Regions from separate parts of the Enterobacter sp. SA197 genome, predicted to be linked through region 1. Evidence: predicted binding sites of a transcription regulator. Region 1 holds the regulator's gene; each other region holds the start of a gene.
The links. The regulator PhoB, encoded in region 1, activates phosphate uptake and scavenging genes when phosphate is short. The targets are predictions, from matches to a motif close to CTGTCATAAAACTGNCNNAT.
Positions count from the first base shown of each region.

Region 2: uvrB (excinuclease ABC subunit UvrB) is a predicted target of PhoB. The motif match lies at 5,256-5,275, and genes of this name have one in related genera.
Region 3: kdgR (DNA-binding transcriptional regulator KdgR) is a predicted target of PhoB. The motif match lies at 3,648-3,667, and genes of this name have one in related genera.

Region 1 covers NZ_CP096393.1:1,108,619-1,116,146, reverse strand. Annotated here, with positions in the region: gene malZ (maltodextrin glucosidase) at 1-190, opposite strand, end outside; gene proY (proline-specific permease ProY) at 474-1,829, opposite strand; gene brnQ (branched-chain amino acid transporter carrier protein BrnQ) at 1,909-3,228, opposite strand; gene phoR (phosphate regulon sensor histidine kinase PhoR) at 3,636-4,928, opposite strand; gene phoB (phosphate response regulator transcription factor PhoB) at 4,950-5,639, opposite strand; gene sbcD (exonuclease subunit SbcD) at 5,836-7,038, shown strand; gene sbcC (exonuclease subunit SbcC) at 7,035-7,528, shown strand, end outside.
Region 2 covers NZ_CP096393.1:1,621,383-1,628,910, reverse strand. Annotated here, with positions in the region: gene eptA (phosphoethanolamine transferase EptA) at 1-1,061, shown strand, start outside; gene pmrA (two-component system response regulator PmrA) at 1,058-1,720, shown strand; gene pmrB (two-component system sensor histidine kinase PmrB) at 1,762-2,829, shown strand; gene uvrB (excinuclease ABC subunit UvrB) at 3,002-5,023, opposite strand; gene M1D91_RS07440 (ABC transporter ATP-binding protein) at 5,774-6,496, shown strand; gene bioD (dethiobiotin synthase) at 6,438-7,160, opposite strand; gene bioC (malonyl-ACP O-methyltransferase BioC) at 7,153-7,528, opposite strand, start outside.
Region 3 covers NZ_CP096393.1:2,843,619-2,851,146, reverse strand. Annotated here, with positions in the region: gene proQ (RNA chaperone ProQ) at 1-342, shown strand, start outside; gene prc (carboxy terminal-processing peptidase) at 362-2,410, shown strand; gene htpX (protease HtpX) at 2,604-3,485, shown strand; gene kdgR (DNA-binding transcriptional regulator KdgR) at 3,759-4,550, shown strand; gene M1D91_RS13315 (YobH family protein) at 4,582-4,821, opposite strand; gene mgrB (PhoP/PhoQ regulator MgrB) at 4,976-5,119, shown strand; gene M1D91_RS13305 (YebO family protein) at 5,194-5,481, shown strand; gene M1D91_RS13300 (MBL fold metallo-hydrolase) at 5,514-6,512, shown strand; partial or broken gene M1D91_RS13295 (DUF2627 domain-containing protein) at 7,024-7,168, shown strand; gene cspE (transcription antiterminator/RNA stability regulator CspE) at 7,181-7,390, shown strand.

The DNA of each region.
Region 1 (7,528 bases):
ACGCCGTTACGCCCGGTTTCGGGGCGATACGCACCCGGCGCATGATGAATGATGTCTCTTCGTTATCAACATCTGCCCGAAGTGTGACGCGGGCCGGGAGTGTATTTCCGGTGAGCCAGAGGGTAATGACCAGTTGATCTTTGTTCTGCTTCACAAACGGCGCAACAGGCAAATGCCAGGCATGCAACATCGACTTTCCCCTTCGTCAAAAATGGCGTCACTCTTGCACAAATGTAGTCTTGCAGACTCATCTTTTCTGTTTTTTTATGGGGGTGAGGGCCAGGGCGCAGAGCGCGAGGCATAACCGTCGTTCGCAGACAGGAGCCTGCTGGTGCACAGGTCAGGCACGCAGTAAGTTCAGGAAAGGTAAGGTAAGTGGCAAAGCAGGGACATGAGGTGGCCCCTCACCGTCGTGTTAACTCTTTACTCTCTATGCCCGGCGCGAACAGGCGCACCGGGCATGGGATCGCATGCTATGCGAGCTTCTTGCGTACAAACATCCAGCCAACCAGCAACAGTACAATCCAGGCGCAACCCACGTACAGCGAGATGCGCGTCTCCGGGTGCCAGCCAATCAGCGCGATAATAAAGACCAGGAAAAGCAGACCCGCTATCGTGGTCGCCACGCCGCCGGGGACTTTAAATTTCAGGGCGTTAACTTCATCGGCAGAGAGACGGCGGCGGAAGGCCACCTGCGAAAGCAGGATCATTATCCAGACCCAGACGGTGGCAAAGGTTGCCAGCGAGGCGATCACCAGGAAGACATTTTCCGGCATGATGTAATTGAGATATACCGCCGACAGCAGCGCCAGCGTCATCACCAGTACCGTCACCCAAGGAATGCCCTTGCTCGATGTTTTAGCGAAGATTTTCGGCGCACTGCCCTGCTCTGCCATGCCGTGCAGCATACGCCCCACGCCAAAGACATCGCTGTTAATGGCCGACAGCGATGCGGTCAGTACCACGAAGTTCAGGATACTGGCAGCAAAGGTAATGCCGAGATGCTGGAAAGTCAGCACAAAGGGGCTCCCGTTAGTGCCCACCTGGTTCCACGGGTAAATAGACATGATCACAAACAGTGTGCCGACATAGAACACCAGAATACGCATCGGCACGGAGTTAATGGCGCGGGGAATGGACTTCTCCGGGTCTTTCGCTTCGCCGGCGGTGATACCGATGATCTCAATGCCGCCGTAGGCAAACATGACCATCTGCAGCGACATCACCATGCCCATCCAGCCATTGCTGAAGAAGCCGCCGTTAGTCCACAAATTGCTGATCCCGGTGGGCTGACCGCCGTTCCCGATACCCCAGATGATGATGCCAAATCCGGCAGCAATCATGATGATAATGGTGGCGACTTTGAAGAAGGAGAACCAGAATTCCAGCTCGCCGAACACTTTGACACTCATCAGGTTGATGGCGCAGATGATAAGCACCACGCTAAGTACCCATATCCAGTGCGGCACCGTCGGGAACCAGACTCCCATATAAATCCCAAAGGCCGTCACATCAGCGATGGCAACAATCAGAATTTCAAAGCAGTAGGTCCAGCCGGTGATATAACCGGCCAGCGGCCCCAGGTTTTCCTGGGCATAACGGGAGAACGAACTGGCGGAAGGATTGTGCACGGACATCTCGCCCAGCGCGCGCATGATGATATAGGCTGCGACGCCACCAATCATGTAAGCCAGCAGGACGCTCGGCCCCGCCATCTTGATAGCATCTGCCGAGCCGTAAAACAGCCCGGTGCCAATCGCCGACCCAAGGGCCATAAAGCGGATGTGTCGGGTACTCAACCCTCGCTTTAGTTTGTTCGTACTTTCCATCGTTTCCCGTTCCAGGATTTAAAAAAACAAAAAACCACGGGACCAGAAGTCCCGTGGTTAGCAAACCATGCCGCGCTGATTAATGTGCGGAGGAGGTCACCCGACGACCGGCTGCACGATCCCAGCCTGCGGCCAGAACCACCATCACCAGCGTTGGCATCAACCAGGCGAGTCCCTGCTCTGCCAACGGCAAACGCTGGGTCCAGGCCGGCAGCATATCGCTGAATGCAGAAGCTTTAATGCCGTCCAGCACGCCAAACAGCAGGCTGATAAACATCGCCGGAGCAATGACGCGGGACGAATTATGCCACCACGAGCGGGTGAAGCTCAACACGACGAGGACGATACAGGGCGGATAGATCATTGTCAGTACCGGAATAGAGATCTGAATCAGATGGCTCAGACCCAGATTCGACACCGCCATTGAGAAGATACCGAGGATAAACACCAGCGCGCGATAGGAGAGCGGCAGGTACTGAGCAAAGAACTCCGCGCAGGCACAGGTGAGGCCAACTGCCGTTACCAGGCAGGCAATAAAGATCAGCGCCGCCAGCAGGAAGCTACCTGCGCCACCAAAGGTGTGAGCAACATAGGCATGCAGAATGGCTGCGCCGTTAGCAGACTGATCCACCAGTGAAGAGCTATCTGAACCCAGGCGGAACAGGGCCAGATAGAGCAGCGTCAGGCCCACACCGGCCATCAGACCAGCCCAGACGGTATAACGGGTCAACAGACGCGCTTCGGTGACACCGCGAGAACGGGCGGCGTTAACAATCACAATACCGAATACCATTGCCCCCAGGGTGTCCATCGTCAGGTAACCATTGACGAAGCCATTGGAGAAGGCCGCATGCTGGTATGCCTCCATCGCGTGGCTGATCGGGCCTGCCGGCCAGACAATCGCCGCAACAGAGAGGATCACCAGCGCAATAATTTTCAGCGGTGCCAGGAAGTTACCTACGGTATCCAGCAGCTTGCCCGGATAGAGCGACACCAGAATCACCAGCGCAAAATAGATAACGCTGTAGATAAGCAAAGGCAGAGGGCCTTCACCGGTCAGCGGTGCAATGCCGACTTCAAACGAGACGGTCGCCGTGCGCGGCGTGGCAAACAATGGCCCAACGGCCAGATAGCACACCGTCGCCAGCAGTACGCCCGCAACTTTACCGATAGGCGTGCTGAGGCTGTCCACTCCGCCGCCGACTTTGGCCAGCGCTATCACGGTCAGCACCGGCAGACCTACGGCAGTAATCAAAAAGCCAATTGATGCAGTCCAGACGTGCTCGCCTGCCTGCAAACCGACCATGGGAGGAAAAATGATATTGCCTGCGCCGACAAACAACGCAAAGGTCATAAAGCCCAGAGCAACAATGTCTCGTGGTTTTAAATGATGGGTCATAAACGTTTACTGCCTGTGGATGTGGTGATGCAAATGTTGAAATTTTCGCCTTGTCGTGCGGAACATTACAGCGGCAAGGTCCTGAAACGAAGCGGGAAATACTTCCCTCATCACGTGGCGGAGAATAGTTTTTCGATTTACCACGCAAATACAGTGGGTCTGACGACCACCGGGGCGCAATTTAAACGCTTATAACGTTTAAAGGCAATAAGGGATCGCAAAACCAGATGGTTATTCCAGATCTAAAAAAAAGTCCAGAGGATGATGCTGTATATAAGAAAAACGGATGGCTAATCATGCGAACAAAAAAGCAGCGAAGCCATATTCTGTGGATGAATAGATGGAAAGGGGGAGTGAAAAATGAACCCCCGCAGAGAGGAATGGAAAGAAAAGCTGACACCTTAGTGTCAGCCTGCGTTCTTCACCAGTCGTTCCGGCAGCGTAAAGCTAAAGCGAGTGCCTTTACCCGGCGTACTTTCAATGGCGAGTTTGCTGTCGTGGTGGCTGACCGCATGCTTCACAATCGCCAGACCCAGACCACTGCCGCCGGTCTGTCGGGAACGGGCTTTATCCACACGGTAAAACCGCTCCGTCAGGCGTGGAATGTGCTCAGCGGCAATTCCCGGCCCGGTATCTTCCACACTAAACTGCGCGCCCTGCGCCACCCGATGCCAGCGCACCGTAATATGTGTACCAGGCGGCGTGTGGTTCACCGCGTTATAAACCAGGTTTGATATTGCACTTCGCAGTTGCTCATCGTTGCCCAGCACTTTGAGGGCGCCATCGACCACAAATTCCAGTTCGTGCTTATTGTGGCTTAAGGTTTGCGCTTCTCTCTCTACCACCCGTAGCATCATCGGCACATCAATGATTTCATTGGGCGGCGTAATTGGCGCGGCTTCGATTTTTGAAAGCGTTAGCAATTGCTTTACCAGACCTTCCATCCGCGAGGTTTGCTCCCGCATGGTATGCAGCGCTTTTTCACGCGGCAGCCCTTCCAGCGTCTGCTCCTGCATCATTTCCAGATAGCCCTGTAAAACCGTTAACGGCGTGCGCAGTTCATGGCTGACGTTAGCAAAGAAATTACGTCGCGCCCCTTCAAGCTGATGCATCTGCGTTACATCACGCGCCACCATCAGCAGCTGCTGCTCGCTGTAAGGCATCATGCGCATTTCGAGATGACGGCCATTGTTCAGCACCAGGTTCAATGGGCGATCGAACTGTTTTGCTTTGTAATAGCGGGTAAATTCCGGGTAACGCAGGAGGTTGAGGATGTTTTGCCCGTTATCATCCGGCCAGCGTAAATTGAGAAGCTGTTGGGCAAGACCGTTACACCAAAAAATGGCGCCTTCCTCCGTGGTGAGCACCACGGCATCCGGTAATGACTCCGCACCGCTGCGAAAACGCTTAATGAGATTACCCAGCTCACGGCGCCGTTTTTTATTACGCATCTGCATCTGATGCAGACCATAAAGCAGTGGCTCCCAGCTTCCGGTGCCCGGCGGCGGGGTCATGCTTTTATCGACCCATAACCACCAGGACAGACGCATTAAATTCCAGAAATGCCAGGCCAGTAAGCCGGTAACGGCCACCAGTAAAAACCAGGGCAGATAACCGAAGAATGCGCCAAGCAGCGCAGCAGGTAGACAACATAGGATGAGTTCGAGTACCAGCCTTTTCCATGACAGCCGTTCGAGCACGCGTCACACTCCTGTCAGATTTCAGAAACGGGTCGAGAACCGATAACCCGTGCCGCGAACGGTCTGCACCATACGATCGTGGCCGCTGGTTTCCAGCGCTTTTCGCAAGCGGCGAATATGCACGTCCACCGTGCGATCTTCTACGTACACATTGGTACCCCAGACGTGGTTGAGCAGTTGCTCGCGGCTGTAGACGCGTTCGGGATGGGTCATAAAGAAGTGCAACAGCTTAAACTCCGTCGGCCCCATGTCCAGCGGATTTTCACCGGTCATCACGCGATGCGAACTCGGGTCGAGGCTCAGCCCCTGCATTTCGATAACTTCTTCTACCGCCATCGGCGAGATACGGCGCATGACCGCTTTGATACGCGCGACCAGCTCTTTAGGGGAAAAGGGTTTGGTGATGTAATCGTCGGCACCGGTTTCCAGGCCACGCACACGGTCTTCTTCTTCGCCACGCGCGGTCAGCATCATCACCGGTATTTCCCGGGTCATGGCCTCACGCTTGAGGTGTTTAATAAACTGGATGCCAGAGCCGCCTGGCAACATCCAGTCCAGCAAAATCAGGTCTGGCCAGGGTTCATTCAGTTGGTTCACCGCGCTGTCATAATCTTCCGCTTCGACAGGTTGAAAGCCGTTTTGCTCAAGCACGAAACAGACCATCTCACGAATGGGAGCTTCATCTTCTACGACCAGAATGCGTCTTGCCATAATTTGCCCTGTTTAATTAAAGTCATCAGTCAATCGCGGCGCCAGTATGCGTCACTTTTGTGACAGATTTATGAAACAAATGACCAACAGATGACGCATCATTTCGTTATATGACAGCAGCTAAGCGCTTTCGCTGGCGGCTCATAGGCCCTTGAATGTTATAATCCCGTTTACGCTTTTTTGCCACGGAACCGCTATGCGCATCATTCATACCTCGGACTGGCACCTCGGTCAGAACTTTTACAGTAAAAGCCGTGCCGCAGAGCACGACGCTTTTCTCTCCTGGCTCCTGATCACCGCGGAAGAACATCAGGTCGACGCGATTATTGTCGCAGGTGACATCTTTGATACCGGCTCGCCCCCCAGTTATGCGCGCGAACTCTACAACCAGTTTGTGGTGAAGCTGCAGAGTACCGGCTGCCGGCTGGTGGTGCTGGCAGGTAATCACGATTCAGTTGCCACCCTCAATGAATCAAAAGATATTCTGGCCTGGCTGAAAACCACCGTCGTGGCCAGTGCGGGAAGCGCCCCATTCTATTTACCGCTGCGCGATGGTACGCCTGGTGCGGTGTTCTGCCCGGTACCGTTTTTACGTCCGCGCGATATCGTCACCAGCCAGGCAGGGCTATCGGGGCAGCAAAAGCAGCAGCAGCTGTTAAGGGCCATTACCGATTATTATCAGCAACAACATGATGCAGCCTGCGTACTTCGCGGTGATAAAGCCATTCCCATTATTGCCAGCGGCCATCTCACCACCGTCGGGGCCAGCAAGAGCGATGCCGTGCGCGAGATCTACATAGGTACCCTTGACGCCTTCCCCGCACAGAATTTCCCCCCTGCCGATTACATCGCATTAGGCCATATTCACCGGCCACAAAAAATTGGCGGACATGAGCATATCCGTTACTGCGGATCCCCTATCGCCCTCAGCTTTGATGAAACCGGCAAAAACAAATATGTCAATCTGGTGACCTTCAGCGAGGGAACACTGAGCGAGGTGACTCCCCTGGAAGTACCAGTGACTCAGTCACTTGGCGTCATCAAGGGCGATCTTGATGCCATCCGGCAGCAGCTTGAACAGTGGCGGCATCATGATGCTGCGCGTCCTGTCTGGCTTGATATTGAAATTGCCACCGACGACTACCTCGGCGATATGCAGCGCAAAATTCAACAGCTGACGGCCGAATTGCCCGTCGAGGTGCTGCTGGTCCGCCGCAGTCGGGAACAGAGGGATCGCATTCTCGCAGGCGAGCTACGCGAAACGCTGAGCGAACTGAACGTTGAGGATGTCTTTGCCCGTCGCCTGGCACTGGAAGAGCTTGATGCATCGCAGCAGAGCAGATTACAGGCGCTGTTTAGCGAAACACTGCATGAATTACATCAGGAGCATGATGCATGAAAATTCTTAGCCTGCGCCTGAAAAACCTCAACTCCCTGAAAGGGGAGTGGAAGATTGATTTCACCGCCGAGCCTTTTGCCAGCAATGGGTTGTTTGCCATTACCGGGGCGACGGGGGCCGGGAAAACCACTCTGCTGGATGCCATTTGTCTCGCGCTGTATCACGAAACACCGCGCCTGAATAACGTTTCACAGTCGCAGAATGACTTGATGACCCGTGACACCGCTGACTGTCTTGCGGAAGTGGAATTTGAGGTGAAAGGCATAGCCTATCGCGCTTTCTGGAGCCAGACCCGTGCCCGCAATCAGCCGGACGGTAATTTGCAGGTGCCGCGTGTCGAGCTGGCGCAATGTGCTGATGGCCGGATCCTCGCCGATAAAGTCAAAGACAAGCTGGAGCTCACCGCCTCCCTGACCGGTCTGGACTATGGCCGCTTTACCCGTTCAATGCTGCTTTCGCAGGGGCAATTTGCTGCGTTTCTCAACGCCAG
Region 2 (7,528 bases), 510 kb from region 1:
CGTCGAACAGTATTGCGGCATCGCTCTCCTGGTATACGCATAACCGTATGGCAAATCTGCCACTGGTGCGCATCGGTGAAGATGCCAGACAAAACCCGGCCATGCAGCACGGCCCGCGGAAAAACCTGACTATTCTGGTGCTGGGTGAAACCTCCCGTGCAGATGATTTTTCCCTTGGCGGCTATACGCGGGAAACGAATCCGTTGCTTAAGCAGGATAACGTGGTCTATTTTCCCGACACTACCTCCTGTGGAACCGCTACGGCCATCTCGGTACCCTGTATGTTTTCAGGCATGCCAAGAGCCAGTTATAACGAACAGTTAGCCCACCACCAGGAAGGCCTTCTGGATATCATTCAGCGTGCCGGTCTTCAGGTGTTATGGAATGAAAATGACGGCGGCTGTAAAGGTGCCTGCGATCGCGTCCCACACCAGGATATGACGGCATTGAAATTGCCGGGCCAGTGTATTGAGGGTGAGTGTCTGGATGAGGTGCTGTTCCACCAGCTTGAGGAGTATATTAATAATCTCCAACAGGACGGCGTTATTGTAATACATACAATTGGTAGCCACGGGCCGACCTATTATAACCGCTACCCTGCATCGTTCCGTAAATTCACACCAACCTGCGACACCAACCAAATCCAGACCTGTTCCCGGGAGCAGTTAGTGAATACCTATGACAATACCATCCTGTATGTGGATTATATTGTTGATAAGGTCATTAAATTATTACAAAGCAAGCAGGACAGATTTACCACAAGCCTGGTTTATCTCTCCGATCATGGTGAATCTCTGGGGGAGAATGGCGTCTACCTGCACGGTCTGCCCTACTCCATTGCCCCGGCGAGCCAAAAACATGTGCCTTTTTTAATCTGGCTATCTGACGATTATCAGCACCGCTACGGTGTGAGCAGTACCTGCCTGCAAAAAGAAGCGCAGCAGAAAAAGGTGTCGCAGGATAATCTGTTTTCAACCATGCTGGGATTAACCGGCGTTGAAACCAAAGAATACCGGGCACAGGATGATATTTTGACCGCCTGCCGTGGAGAGCAAAAATGAAAATTCTGGTGGTAGAAGATGATGCCCTGCTGCTACAGGGACTGCTGCTGGCCATGCAAAGCGAAGGTTACGCCTGTGATGGGGTATCTACAGCCCATGAGGCAGGACTCAGTCTGACCACCGGACATTACAGCCTGATGGTGCTCGATTTAGGCCTGCCGGACGAAGATGGCCTGCACTTTTTACAGCGTATCCGCCGGGAGAAGTTTACTCTGCCGGTCCTGATCCTGACCGCCCGCGATACGCTGGGTGATCGCATCACCGGTCTGGATACCGGTGCCGACGATTACCTTGTCAAACCCTTCGCACTGGAAGAACTCAACGCGCGCATTCGGGCGTTACTGCGCCGTCATAACAACCAGGCTGACAACGAAATCATCAACGGTGATTTAACCCTGAACGTTACGCGGCGTCAGGCATGGCGGGCTGGCCAGCAGATTGAACTGACGCCAAAAGAGTATGCCCTGCTCTCCCGGCTGATGCTGAAAGCAGGCAGCCCGGTGCACCGCGAAATTCTTTATAATGACATTTATAACTGGGATAACGAACCGGCAACCAATACGCTTGAAGTTCATATCCATAACCTACGCGACAAAATTGGCAAAGCTCGTATCCGCACCGTTCGCGGTTATGGCTACATGCTGGTTAACGCAGAGTGACAGGATAGTACAGGGTGAAATTCACGGTAAAAGGCTGGTCCATGCGCCGCCGTCTGGTACTGACCATCGGCATCATTCTGCTGTTCTGCCAGCTTGTCAGCGTGTTCTGGCTCTGGCACGAGAGCAAAGAGCAGATTCAGCTGCTGGTAGAAAGCGCGGTACATAACCAAAACAACCACCGGCACATCCGGCATGAGGTGCATGAAGCCGTAGCCAGTTTACTGGTGCCGAGCCTGCTGATTATTGGCCTTGCGCTGTTGTTGTGTTTACAGGCCGTCAAAATGATCCTGCGCCCGCTCGCGGAATTGCAGCGGGAGCTCGACGCCCGCACGCCGGATAACCTCCAACCCATTGTACTGAATAATGCGGTGCCGGAAGTGGAAGTCGTGCAGTCGGCTATTAATCAGCTGGTAGAACGTTTAACGCTGACGCTGGATCGTGAAAGACTTTTTACTGCCGACGTCGCTCACGAGCTTCGCACTCCGCTGGCAGGCTTACGTTTGCATCTGGAGTTAATGTCCAGAACGCACAATCTTAACGTTGCGCCGCTTATCCAGCGCCTCGACCAGATGACCGAAAACATCGCGCAGTTACTGCAGCTCGCCCGTGTGGGGCAGTCTTTCTCAGCGGGAAGTTATCAGCAGGTAATGTTAATGACCGACGTGGTGCTGCCCGTATGGGGGCAACTGGATGCGATGCTGGCCGAGCGGGGGCAGACGCTGTTACTGCCGCAAAGCAATCAGGATGTGGCGGTCGCCGGCGATGTCACCTTGTTGCGAGTGCTGGTGAGAAACCTGGTGGAAAACGCCCATCGTTACAGCCCCACCGGCTCGACTATTCGTATTTGCATCGATAGCAGCGACGAGCCTGTTCTGGCGGTTGAAGATGATGGCCCGGGCATCGACGAATCTCGTAGCGGAGAGTTAAGCAAAGCGTTTGTGCGTATGGACAGCCGGTACGATGGCGCGGGACTGGGGTTGAGTATCGTGACGCGCATTGCCCGTCTGCACGATGCTCAGTTTTTCCTGCAGAACAAAACAACCACGCCCGGCGTGCGGGCATGGGTCAAATTCAAACCGGTATCACGCCAGACGGGGTTCAGTAACTGAGCACCCAGCTGTGGCTGAAGGCAATCACAATCGCCAATGAGAGCGCAATGGCGAGAAACTGATAGACGTTTTCTTTTTGCATAGGGACCCTCCGGGGTAGTGGCAGGGAGAGTACCGGAACAACATTAAGCGAACATTAAGGCCCGTTCACCACGTTGTGACGGGCCTCCCGTTATGACACTGCGATAAACAGCTCTCTTAGCTGATGGAGCTTGTCGCGGCATTTTGCCGCCTCCTCAAATTCCAGATTCTGCGCATGCTGCATCATCATCCCTTCGAGCTCCTGTATTTTCTGCTGCAAGGCTTTCGGCGACAGCGCCATCTCTGCTGCCTCCGCCTGCGCAGGCGTGCGTGACTTGCCACGCCCTTTGGCCCGGGTTTTCGCCAGGTTCTCCCCGAGGCTCAGAATATCCACCACTTTCTTATTCAGGCCCTGCGGGGTAATACCGTGTTCTTCATTGTACTTTTGCTGTTTCTCACGACGACGCTCCGTTTCGCCAATGGCTTTTGCCATAGAGGGGGTGATTTTGTCGCCATACAGAATCGCTTTACCGTTGATGTTTCGCGCGGCACGACCGATGGTCTGAATCAGTGAGCGCTCTGAACGCAGAAAGCCCTCTTTATCGGCATCCAGAATCGCCACCAGCGACACTTCAGGCATATCCAGACCTTCACGCAGCAGGTTGATGCCGACGAGCACATCGAACTCCCCAAGGCGCAGGTCACGAATAATTTCCATACGCTCGACGGTGTCGATATCAGAATGGAGATAACGCACCTTCTCCCCATGCTCTTCAAGGTATTCGGTCAGATCTTCCGCCATCCGTTTGGTCAGGGTCGTCACCAGCACGCGCTCGTTGATGGTGGAGCGCTTACGGATTTCAGAAAGAAGATCGTCTACCTGGGTTGCAACCGGGCGTACCTCAATAACCGGATCGAGCAGTCCTGTTGGACGCACCACCTGATCGATGACCTCATCACCCGATTTTTCCAGCTCATATTTGCCGGGAGTGGCTGACACATAAATCGTCTGGGGGGCGAGAGCTTCAAACTCCTCAAAACGCAATGGGCGGTTATCCAGCGCTGAAGGTAAGCGGAAACCGTATTCGACCAGCGTCTCTTTACGCGCCCTGTCGCCTTTAAACATGCCGCCAATTTGTGGAATGGTTACGTGGGATTCATCAATCACCAGCAAACCATCAGCCGGAAGATAGTCAAACAGCGTTGGCGGTGCCTCACCCGGCCCACGCCCGGAGAGATAACGCGAGTAGTTTTCGATGCCAGAACAGTAGCCAAGTTCGTTCATCATCTCCAGATCGAACTGGGTTCGCTGCGTAATACGCTGTTCTTCCAACAGCTTGTTATTATCCATCAACGTCTTACGCCGTACTGCCAGTTCGCCTTTGATCTCTTCCATAGCCTGAACAATGCGTTCGCGCGGGGTGACATAGTGCGTCTTCGGGTAAACGGTAAACCGCGGGATCACGGACTCCACATGCCCGGTCAGCGGGTCAAACAGGGATAACCGTTCAACCTCCTCATCAAACAACTCCACCCGCAGGGCGATGTCGTCAGACTCCGCAGGGAAAATATCAATGACTTCGCCGCGTACCCGAAAGGTGCCGCGCTGGAAAGCCTGATCGTTACGGGTATATTGCAGCTCTGCCAGGCGACGCAGAATGGCGCGCTGATCGATGATCATCCCGTTAGTGAGATGCAGCATCATCTTGAGATACAAATCCGGGTCACCCAGACCATAAATCGCTGAGACAGAGGCCACCACAACCACATCGCGCCGCTCCAGCAATGCTTTGGTCGCAGACAGACGCATCTGCTCTATGTGCTCGTTTACCGAGGCATCCTTTTCAATAAAGGTATCCGAACTTGGCACATAGGCTTCCGGCTGGTAGTAATCGTAATAGGAGACGAAGTACTCCACCGCGTTTTCCGGGAAGAACTCTTTCATTTCGCCATAGAGCTGGGCAGCCAGCGTTTTGTTGGGCGCCAGCACCATCGTCGGGCGTTGCAGGTCAGCAATCACATTGGCGACGGTAAAGGTTTTACCCGACCCCGTCACGCCCAGCAGCGTCTGATGGGCCAGCCCATCTTCCAGGCCCTCTTTCAGGCGACGGATAGCCTCAGGCTGATCGCCGGAAGGGCGAAAAGCGGAATGCAATTTTAACGGTTTACTCATGGACAGCTACCTGATGAAGGAATGAGCGGGCAGGTTAGTAATTTTACTCACCGTGGCGGGAAATGCCAGTCATTAATACTGGATGAAAAAACAGTAGCAATATGCCAAATCTGGACTAGCGCAGGGAACAGCTTGTGTTGTTCACCGTAAAACGGTGGCCGGATGGCATAAAACGCCTGACGAAACAGGTTATCCCCAGAACATTTCCTTTTTTAACATTTGTCAAGTAAGGTGATGAAAGTTTTGTGGCAGCGGGTGACACTTTTTTTACAACCATTGCTTTTATATAACCCGTTGAAATTTATCATTTTATATAAAAAGCCGCGTTTCGCATCAATTCAGGCGCAAGCCGCGTGTTTACTCGCTTGTCGCACTTTTTCTAACTCTAATACACAAGGTTATCCACAGGAATAGTGGATAACTCATTCCAGGCCACATCCACAGCCAGCCCACAAAATGTTAACAACTCCTTTTCAGCCGTCAGTAAAAATTTTTTATCACTTATTTTTGCATGACGACTGTTGACGAAACGGCAAAATATCCTGCGAACGTTCTCACATTTCTCTCATTTGCTGCACCAATAACCATCATCTGCAGCACTGGCAACGTGCAGCCAATAACGCCCTATTTTCCTGAACCGGTGCAGTGCGGGGCAATTCATCAGCGGACTCTGAAAACAGCCACGCTTTGGCGCGTTGGCAAGCGTTTTGCACCTATTACTCCACCTTAACGCAACAACAGGAGCAGGTTATGTTGCATTTACGTTCGGTAAATCAGTATTACGGTGATCAGCATACGTTGTGGAACCTCGACCTTGATCTGGTGACCGGTAGCTGTACCTCCGTGATTGGCCTGCCAGGTATGGGCAAAACAACGTTATTTAACTGTATAACGGGTTTCCTGCCCGTAGAGAGTGGCAGCATGGTCTGGCAGGATGCCAGCGGCCCTCCGAAAGATCTGCTGGCACTGCAGGCGGCGCACCGTAGCGCTATGGGGATAGGTTATGTGCCTCAGGACAGGCGCATTTTTTCGCAGCTCACAGTGGAAGAGAACCTGCACATCGCCCTGCTGGCGGGCGCGACGCCCCGTCAGGCTGTGAGCAGTGAGGTCTACGACCTCTTTCCCGAGCTGTACGCCTTTCGTCAGGAAAAAGTGGCGGTATTATCGGAGGAGAATCAGTATCAACTGGCGATGGCGCGGGCGATGGTGAACCGCCCGCGCTTGCTCATTCTTGATGAACCTACACGGGGCATGGGGCAGGCGTTTATTCATAAGCTCGGTAATTTTATCGTGCGTCTGAATCAGGATGTCGGTATGACCGTCCTGCTGGCTGAGCAGCACCTTGGTTTTATCCGCCGCGTGGCGGACCGGTTCTGCCTGCTACACAGGGGGCGCAATGTTGCCCAGGGGGATGTCAGTCAACTGAATGAAGAGGTCCTGTCCCACTGGATGACGCCGGAGTCAGTACGCTGAGATCGAGATAATGACCGTTATTTGCCTCATCCGGCGCGTGAGAAAGCCAGGGGATCTCCCCGATCAGAGGCGCTTTAATCACGCGCCGCAGCGTTGCGATATACTCCGGGTGACGACGCCCCGGCGGCTGGACATCATTGGCAATCCACCCTGCCAGCGTTAAGCCCGCCTGTTCAATCGCCAGTGCGGTCAGCATCGCGTGGTTAATACACCCAAGCTTTACCCCCACCACAAGAATGACCGGCAACTGCTCGGCCACTACCCAGTCTGCAAAAGTGTAAGCATCGCTCAGTGGCGTAAACCAGCCCCCTGCCCCCTCGACCAGCACCCACTCTGCCTGCTGTTCCAGATGGCGCAGCCCGGCTGAAAGAGCTGCGGGTATTATTGGTTTGCCCGTCGCCGCGCTGGCAATATGTGGTGAGGTTGGCTCGGCGAACGTCCAGGGGTTTACCTCCTCATATGAGAGCGACAGTGTGCTGTTGCGCAAGAGTGCGAGTGCATCGCCGTTACGCAGTCCCGCGGGGGTCAGCTCACTGCCCGAGGCAACGGGTTTGTACCCTGCGGTGCGCCATCCCTGCTTTTTCGCCGCCTGTAGCAAGGCACAACTGGCGACCGTTTTCCCGACCTCAGTGTCTGTTCCGGTGACAAAATAACGTTCAGTCACGGCTGATAACTCCCCAAAATAGTTGATAACTGAGCGGGTAGCCGCCGCCCTGCTGTGGCCAGGCCTGCCGCAGCTGCTGTAACCCTCCCCGCGTTAATCCTGAACGACGTCCGGCATGAAGATGGGTTGCCCCAATGCCTTTGAGCGAACGCATCGCCTGCGTCACCTCATCAAAATGCAGGGTGAGAGTTTCCACACCGGCCTGATAACGCCGCCCTGCAAGCGCGGCATGGATCTGCTCAATAGCCATAAAGCGATTAGCATGAGGCAGACCATCTACCGCCCGCCACGCCTGGTTCAGCTCCGGTAGCGAGCCGTGCGCGAGGGTGGTAAAGGCCACATACCCGCCCGGACGAACCACCCGGCAG
Region 3 (7,528 bases), 1.7 Mb from region 1:
GAACAACAAGCGAAAAAACGTGAAGCTGCTGCTGCCGCCGGAGAGACAGAAGAAGCGCCGCGCCGTGAGCGTAAACCGCGTCCAGCGCCCCGTCGTAAAGAGGGTGGTGAGCAAAAAGCGCGCGCTGATAAACCTGCAGCAAAACCCCAACGCGCACCTAAAGAAGAGCGTCACACTCCAGTTTCAGACTTATCTGTACTGAGCGTAGGCCAGAGCCTGAAGGTAAAAGCGGGTAATAATGCGATGGACGCTACCGTAACGGAAATCACCAAAGATGGCGTTCGCGTACAGCTTACTTCGGGTATGTCGATGATTGTACGCGCAGAACATTTGATGTTCTGAAACGGAGGCCTGGCCTGGCATGAACACTTTGTTTAAGCGCACCGCGTTGGCTGGCCTGTTGTTAATAACAGGCCAGGTATTCGCAGCAGAAGATATTACGCGTGCCGATCAGATTCCCGTATTAAAGGAAGAGACGCAGCACGCCACGGTCAGCGAACGGGTAACGTCACGTTTTACGCGTTCGCATTACCGCCAGTTCGATTTGGATCAGGCTTTTTCGGCCAAAATATTCGCCCGCTATTTGAATCTTCTCGATTACAGTCACAATGTGCTGTTAGCCAGCGATGTTGAACAGTTTGCGCAGAAAAAAACGCTGCTTGGTGACGAGTTGCGTAGCGGAAAACTGGATGTCTTTTACGATCTTTATAATCTTGCTCAAAAACGCCGTTTTGAACGTTACCAGTACGCGCTAAAAGTGCTGGAGCGGCCAATGGATTTCTCGGGTAATGATGTTTTTAACCTTGACCGCAGTAAAGCGCCCTGGCCAAAAGATGAGGCTGAGCTGAATGCGTTATGGGACAGCAAGGTTAAATACGATCAGTTAAGCCTTAAGTTAACAGGCAAGAACGATCAGGAAATACGTGAAACCCTGACTCGTCGCTATAAATTTGCGATTCGTCGTCTGGCACAAACCAACAGTGAAGATGTGTTTTCGCTGGCAATGACTTCATTTGCCCGTGAAATCGATCCGCATACTAACTACTTATCGCCGCGTAATACCGAACAGTTCAACACCGAGATGAGTCTGTCTCTGGAGGGGATTGGGGCGGTGCTGCAAATGGATGATGACTATACCGTCATCAATTCCATGGTTGCTGGTGGACCAGCCGCGAAGAGCAAAGCGATAAGCGTTGGCGACCGTATCGTGGGTGTGGGTCAGACAGGGCAAAACATGGTTGATGTGATCGGCTGGCGTCTTGATGACGTCGTTGCTCTCATCAAAGGGCCTAAAGGCAGCAAAGTACGTCTGGAGATCCTGCCTGCAGGAAAAGGGACCAAAACGCGCACCATTACCCTGACACGTGAACGTATTCGTCTGGAAGACCGCGCGGTTAAAATGTCCGTGAAAACCGTCGGTAAAGAGAAAGTTGGCGTACTCGATATTCCTGGCTTCTATGTCGGGCTGACTGACGACGTGAAAGTTCAGTTGCAGAAACTGGAAAAACAGAACGTAAGCAGCGTTGTGATTGACCTGCGTACCAACGGTGGTGGTGCGCTGACAGAGGCGGTTTCACTGTCGGGTCTGTTCATCCCTTCCGGTCCGGTCGTTCAGGTGCGTGATAACAACGGCAAAGTGCGCGAAGACAGCGACACTGATGGCGTGGTGTATTACAAAGGGCCGCTGGTCGTGCTGGTTGATCGCTTCAGTGCTTCTGCTTCAGAAATCTTCGCCGCTGCAATGCAGGATTATGGTCGGGCGCTGGTGGTAGGCGAGCCTACCTTCGGCAAAGGTACAGTACAGCAGTATCGTTCTCTGAATCGTATTTACGATCAGATGCTTCGACCTGAATGGCCAGCGCTGGGCTCCGTGCAGTACACGATTCAGAAGTTCTATCGCGTCAACGGCGGCAGTACGCAGCGTAAGGGTGTTACACCGGATATCATCATGCCGACGGGAACGCAGGAGACCGAAACGGGTGAGAAATTCGAAGACAACGCTCTGCCGTGGGACAGCATTAATGCAGCCAGCTTTACCCGCTCGGGTGATATGAAGCCGTTTGGACCCGCATTGCTGAAAAAACATGATGAACGTATCGCTAAAGATCCTGAGTTCCAGTACATCCTGAAGGACATTGCACGCTTCGATGCGCTGAAAGATAAACGTAATCAGGTCTCTTTGAACCTTGCACAGCGTGAGAAAGAGAATGCCGAAGACGATGCTATTCGTCTGGCGCGTCTTAACGATCGCTTCAAGCGCGAAGGTAAGCCGTCGCTGAAAAAACTGGACGACCTGCCGAAAGATTACAAAGAGCCAGATCCTTATCTTGATGAGACGGTTCACATCGCGATTGATCTCGCCGCGATGGAAAAAGATAACCCGGCAGCTCAGCCGGCCCCCGCGAAATAACTCCTTCCCAGGCACAAGAAATTGTGCCTGTTTTTTTAACAACAACAGCATCGCGTAAGCATGATGCTACAAAATGTAAAGTTGTGTCTTTCTGGTCACTTACGGCATTCTGATGCTTGAAAATAGCGTTATTACCCATACGATGTGGGTAATCGCATAGTGCGTTTTGTTAAACAGAGGTTAAAAGAAAATTATGATGCGAATCGCGCTCTTCCTGTTAACTAACCTGGCCGTGATGTTGGTGTTCGGCCTGGTGCTCAGTTTGACGGGTATTCGGTCGAGCAGCGTGCAGGGACTGCTGATAATGGCACTGCTGTTTGGTTTTGGCGGTTCGTTCATTTCGCTACTGATGTCGAAATGGATGGCGCTCAAATCGGTTGGCGGTGAAGTTATCGAACAACCACGCAATGATATGGAGCGCTGGCTGATGGATACCGTCGCTAACCAGTCCCGTCAGGCGGGCATTGCTATGCCACAGGTGGCTATCTACCATGCGCCTGATATCAATGCTTTCGCTACCGGCGCGCGGCGCGATGCATCCTTAGTCGCCGTAAGCACCGGGCTGCTGCAGAACATGAGTCGTGACGAGGCGGAAGCGGTTATCGCTCATGAGATCAGCCATATAGCCAATGGTGACATGGTCACCATGACGCTGATTCAGGGCGTGGTTAACACCTTTGTCATTTTCATCTCCCGCATCCTGGCGCAGATTGCAGCAGGCTTCATGGGGGGGAACCGCGATGAAGGTGAAGAGAGCAACGGTAATCCACTCATCTATTTTGTAGTCGCGACCGTGCTTGAGCTGGTATTCGGTATTCTGGCCAGCATTATTACCATGTGGTTCTCGCGTCACCGCGAATTCCATGCGGATGCCGGTTCTGCGAAACTTGTGGGTCGTGAGAAAATGATTGCTGCGCTGCAGCGATTAAAAACCAGTTACGAACCTCAGGAAGCGAGCACCATGATGGCCTTCTGCATCAATGGTAAATCTAAATCCCTGAGTGAGCTCTTTATGACTCACCCGCCACTGGATAAACGTATCGAAGCACTGCGTAGCGGTGAGTATCTGAAATAAGCGATGAGCAGGCTAAAAAAGCGCGTCTTTGACGCGCTTTTTTTTATACCCCACAACAGGCAGCAACACGTTTTTTAAGCGCCACTCATTCAAAGGCAGTGTGTTAAGCACTAATTCATCCTCTTACTGTCGGGTGAAAGGGCAAACCACGATTCCGGTTTTATATCGCAGATTTGTTACGAAGTCGGTAATCGTGCATTGCGACCGACTGGTGAGAAATTTATAATAAAAACCTATTCTAATTTTTATAAAACACTGGCGATGAGGTGAGTAATGGCAATCGCAGATTTGGATAAGCAGCCGGATTCTGTTTCTTCTGTATTAAAGGTATTTGGCATTCTGCAGGCGCTGGGCGAGGAACGCGAAATCGGCATCACCGAGCTGTCGCAGCGCGTTATGATGTCTAAAAGCACCGTTTATCGCTTTTTGCAGACGATGAAATCACTGGGATATGTCGCCCAGGAAGGTGAGTCTGAAAAGTATTCATTAACGCTTAAACTCTTCGAACTGGGCGCGCGGGCGCTGCAAAATGTGGATTTAATTCGCAGTGCGGACATCCAGATGCGTGAGCTTTCTCGTCTGACTAAAGAAACCATCCACCTGGGTGCGCTGGATGAAGACAGCATTGTCTACATCCATAAAATTGACTCTATGTATAACCTGCGCATGTACTCCAGAATTGGACGTCGTAACCCGCTTTACAGTACCGCGATTGGTAAAGTGCTTTTAGCCTGGCGTGAGCGTGATGAAGTGCGGCAAATCCTTGAAGGCGTGGAGTATAAACGTAGCACAGAGCGCACCATCACCAGCACTGAAGCGCTGCTGAGTATGCTTGATGTGGTTCGGGAGCAGGGCTATGGTGAAGATAACGAAGAACAGGAAGAGGGGTTGCGTTGCATCGGCGTCCCTGTTTTTGACCGTTTTGGCGTTGTCATTGCCGGTCTGAGTATTTCGTTCCCGACCCTGCGATTTTCCGAAGAGCGCCTGCATGAGTATGTTGAAATGCTTCATCAGGCAGCCCGCAAAATTTCAGAACAGATGGGTTACACGGCTTATCCCTTTTAATAGACAGGCGCCGCATATTTGCGGCGCTTTCTTAACCGTTATCGACGACTATTTCACTTTTTCGAAGAATCGGGCACTGAGTCAAACCGATGATCCCGCTGGATGAGTGCACATATTGCGCTGTACTCACGCCTCTCGCCGTCAGGTACTTGCACTGTAAACCCAGCCCCGCAGCATTTTCACTGCTGCCGATAAGCACACCGTAGCCGCTCAGTAAAATACCGACCCATACCAGCGCGAGTAAAATAATTGTACGAATAAGTGTTCGCATCGCTCTTCCTTGCTTGAAAATATTCTCTGGAAGGCTACCGTAATCACGGTGAGCCGCAAGTTGAGCATTCCTAAAAATCAACCTTACAGAGTTAGTCGCGGTTTAAGGTTGTCATGCTAACGTTATGACATTCGGGTAAGTATCGGAGAGTGGAGTGAGAAAATTTAGATGGCTGTTGCTGGTTGCCGTGCTGGCAATCTGCCTGCTGCTCTGGACTCAAACGCTAAATGTGATGTGCGATGAAGGTGTTCAGTTTTACAGCGGTATTTGCGTCATAAATAAATTTATCCCCTGGTAACTGCTTTTTTTCGTGAAGCGATACCCTTCTTTACCGCCAGTGGTAGAATACTGCGTTTTGGTTGAGGTGGTGAAATGAACGAAGTGATAAATTCTGGAGCGCTTAATTTTTCGGCGTTGATGGTTTCAGTAGTGGTATTGCTGGTCGGCCTGGTATTGTGGTTCTTCATTAACCGTGCCAGCTCGCGCACCAATGAGCACATTGAGCTGCTGGAAGCGATGCTCGATCAGCAAAAACGTCAGACTGCACTGTTACGTCGCTTATGTGAAGCGAATGAACCAGAGAAAGAGCAGCCCGTTGAGCAGCCTGGCAGCGCTAAAAGTAAAGACGATGAGTTCATTCGTCTGGTTGCCGAGCGCTGATTAGCCGAACAGTTGCTGATAAGGGGAGTGACATGGCACATAAAAATCCCTGGTTTAATGCTTCACTCCCTCATCATACTTCCGACGGCTTCAAGAACATGCGTCCCGGCGGCCATAAACCGGGTGACGTTAAGCGCTGGCGAAGGGAGCGTAAAGCCGCAGGACTTCCGCTGCCCCCCGCCGGTGGTTATGAGCAGTTTACTGCACGCTGGTGGCAGAAGGCGGAACTCGATCCCTTAGCAACAGAGGATAAAATCTGGTGGTTGGGTCACTCCACGATCCTTTTGCAGATACAAAACCGGTTTATTCTGACAGATCCTGTCTTATCGCAGCGCGCCTCACCGCTTTCCTTTGCTGGCCCCTTACGGCGTACGCCGCCAGCGTTGTCCGTCGACGAACTTCACTCCCTTGACGCTATTGTCATTTCACACAACCATTACGATCATCTGGATGATAAAACGATTCGGCAGCTGGTTGCGCGCTTTCCTGAGGTAACGATATTTGCCCCGCTTGGCCTGGGTAAATGGCTACAGCGTCGTGGGGCGAGGCAGGTGGTTGAACGTGACTGGTGGGAAGCGGAAACCTTTCATGGAATGACGTTTACAGCTGTACCTGCCCGGCACTGGAGTATGAGAACATTTTGGGATCGTAATGCATCGTTGTGGTGCGGCTGGGTTATTGAGCATTGCGGTCAGCGTTTTTGGTTTCCTGGCGACACCGGATACTCGTCCGATTTGCTACAAATCCCGCAGCGACTGGGGGACATTACTCTTGCTGCTTTGCCCATTGGGGCCTACGCGCCGCGCTGGTTTATGGCTTCTAATCATATGGATCCGCAGCAAGCTGTACATTTGTGGCGTCAACTTGGGCAACCCCGCGCATTTCCCATTCACTGGGGAGTATTTGAACTCGCGGATGAATCTTTAGATGAACCTGTAAACGAATTGCAAAACGCATTAAACGAAACGGTGACAGGGTTCTCAAATTTCAACATTCTCAAAATTGGTCAATATTTGACTTTGCAAGGTTAAAGCAGCACTTATTGATACTATTTTTTTATTTCTAATAATTAAAAGGTTGTTAATACCGTCGAAACGTTTTTATTGCCTTTTTATGAGGCGTTGTCATCAAGCATTCATTATTTTGGTGCAGTGGCTGAATTATTTGCACAAGAATTACTCGATAGTTAACAGTTGCATTTGGTTTACTACTGTTCAAGAAGTTCGCACACTTAACTCATCAGTATTAATGATAAAGCCACGCTTAAATCATACGAATGATATACGCTATATTTGAATAAATTTAAGTGCTTACATAGACTAACCTGACATGTTGCGCTATGGTTAGTTCGTGTGTTTTTTGCATACAGTGTGATGGAATCTGCTGAATCATTTAGCGTATAAGGTATTGCTTAAATGTGCATTACTTGGGCGAATACCCGTTAATTTGTGCGACGGATCCAGACATGTTTAAAAATGGCTTGCCATAATTAACGTTGTATGTGATAACACGTTTAGGGTCAAACGAGGTACAGTTCTGTTTATGTGTGGCATTTTCAGTAAAGAAGTCCTGAGTAAACACGTTTTCGTTGAATACCGCTTCTCTGCCGAACCTTATATTAGTGCCTCAAGCAGTAATGTCTCAGTTTTATCTCAGTGAATGCCTGCGGGCAAAGTATATACATTAAGGAATATTGCAAATGGCAAAGATTAAAGGTCAAGTGAAGTGGTTCAACGAGTCTAAAGGCTTCGGTTTCATTACTCCTGCTGATGGCAGCAAAGACGTGTTCGTACACTTCTCTGCAATTCAGGGTAATGGCTTCAAAACCCTGGCTGAAGGTCAGAACGTTGAGTTTGAAATTCAGGATGGCCAGAAAGGCCCGGCTGCTGTAAACGTAACAGCCATCTGATTTCAAAACCACTGATCCTGAAACGCCAGCGGCGTATCAATGTCAGCGGAAAGCCTCGCACTTGTGCGGGGCTTTTTAATTTCTGCTCCGCATTCCCCGCGGGCAGGAATGGCGGTACACTTTGGCCCTTTTTCGAGT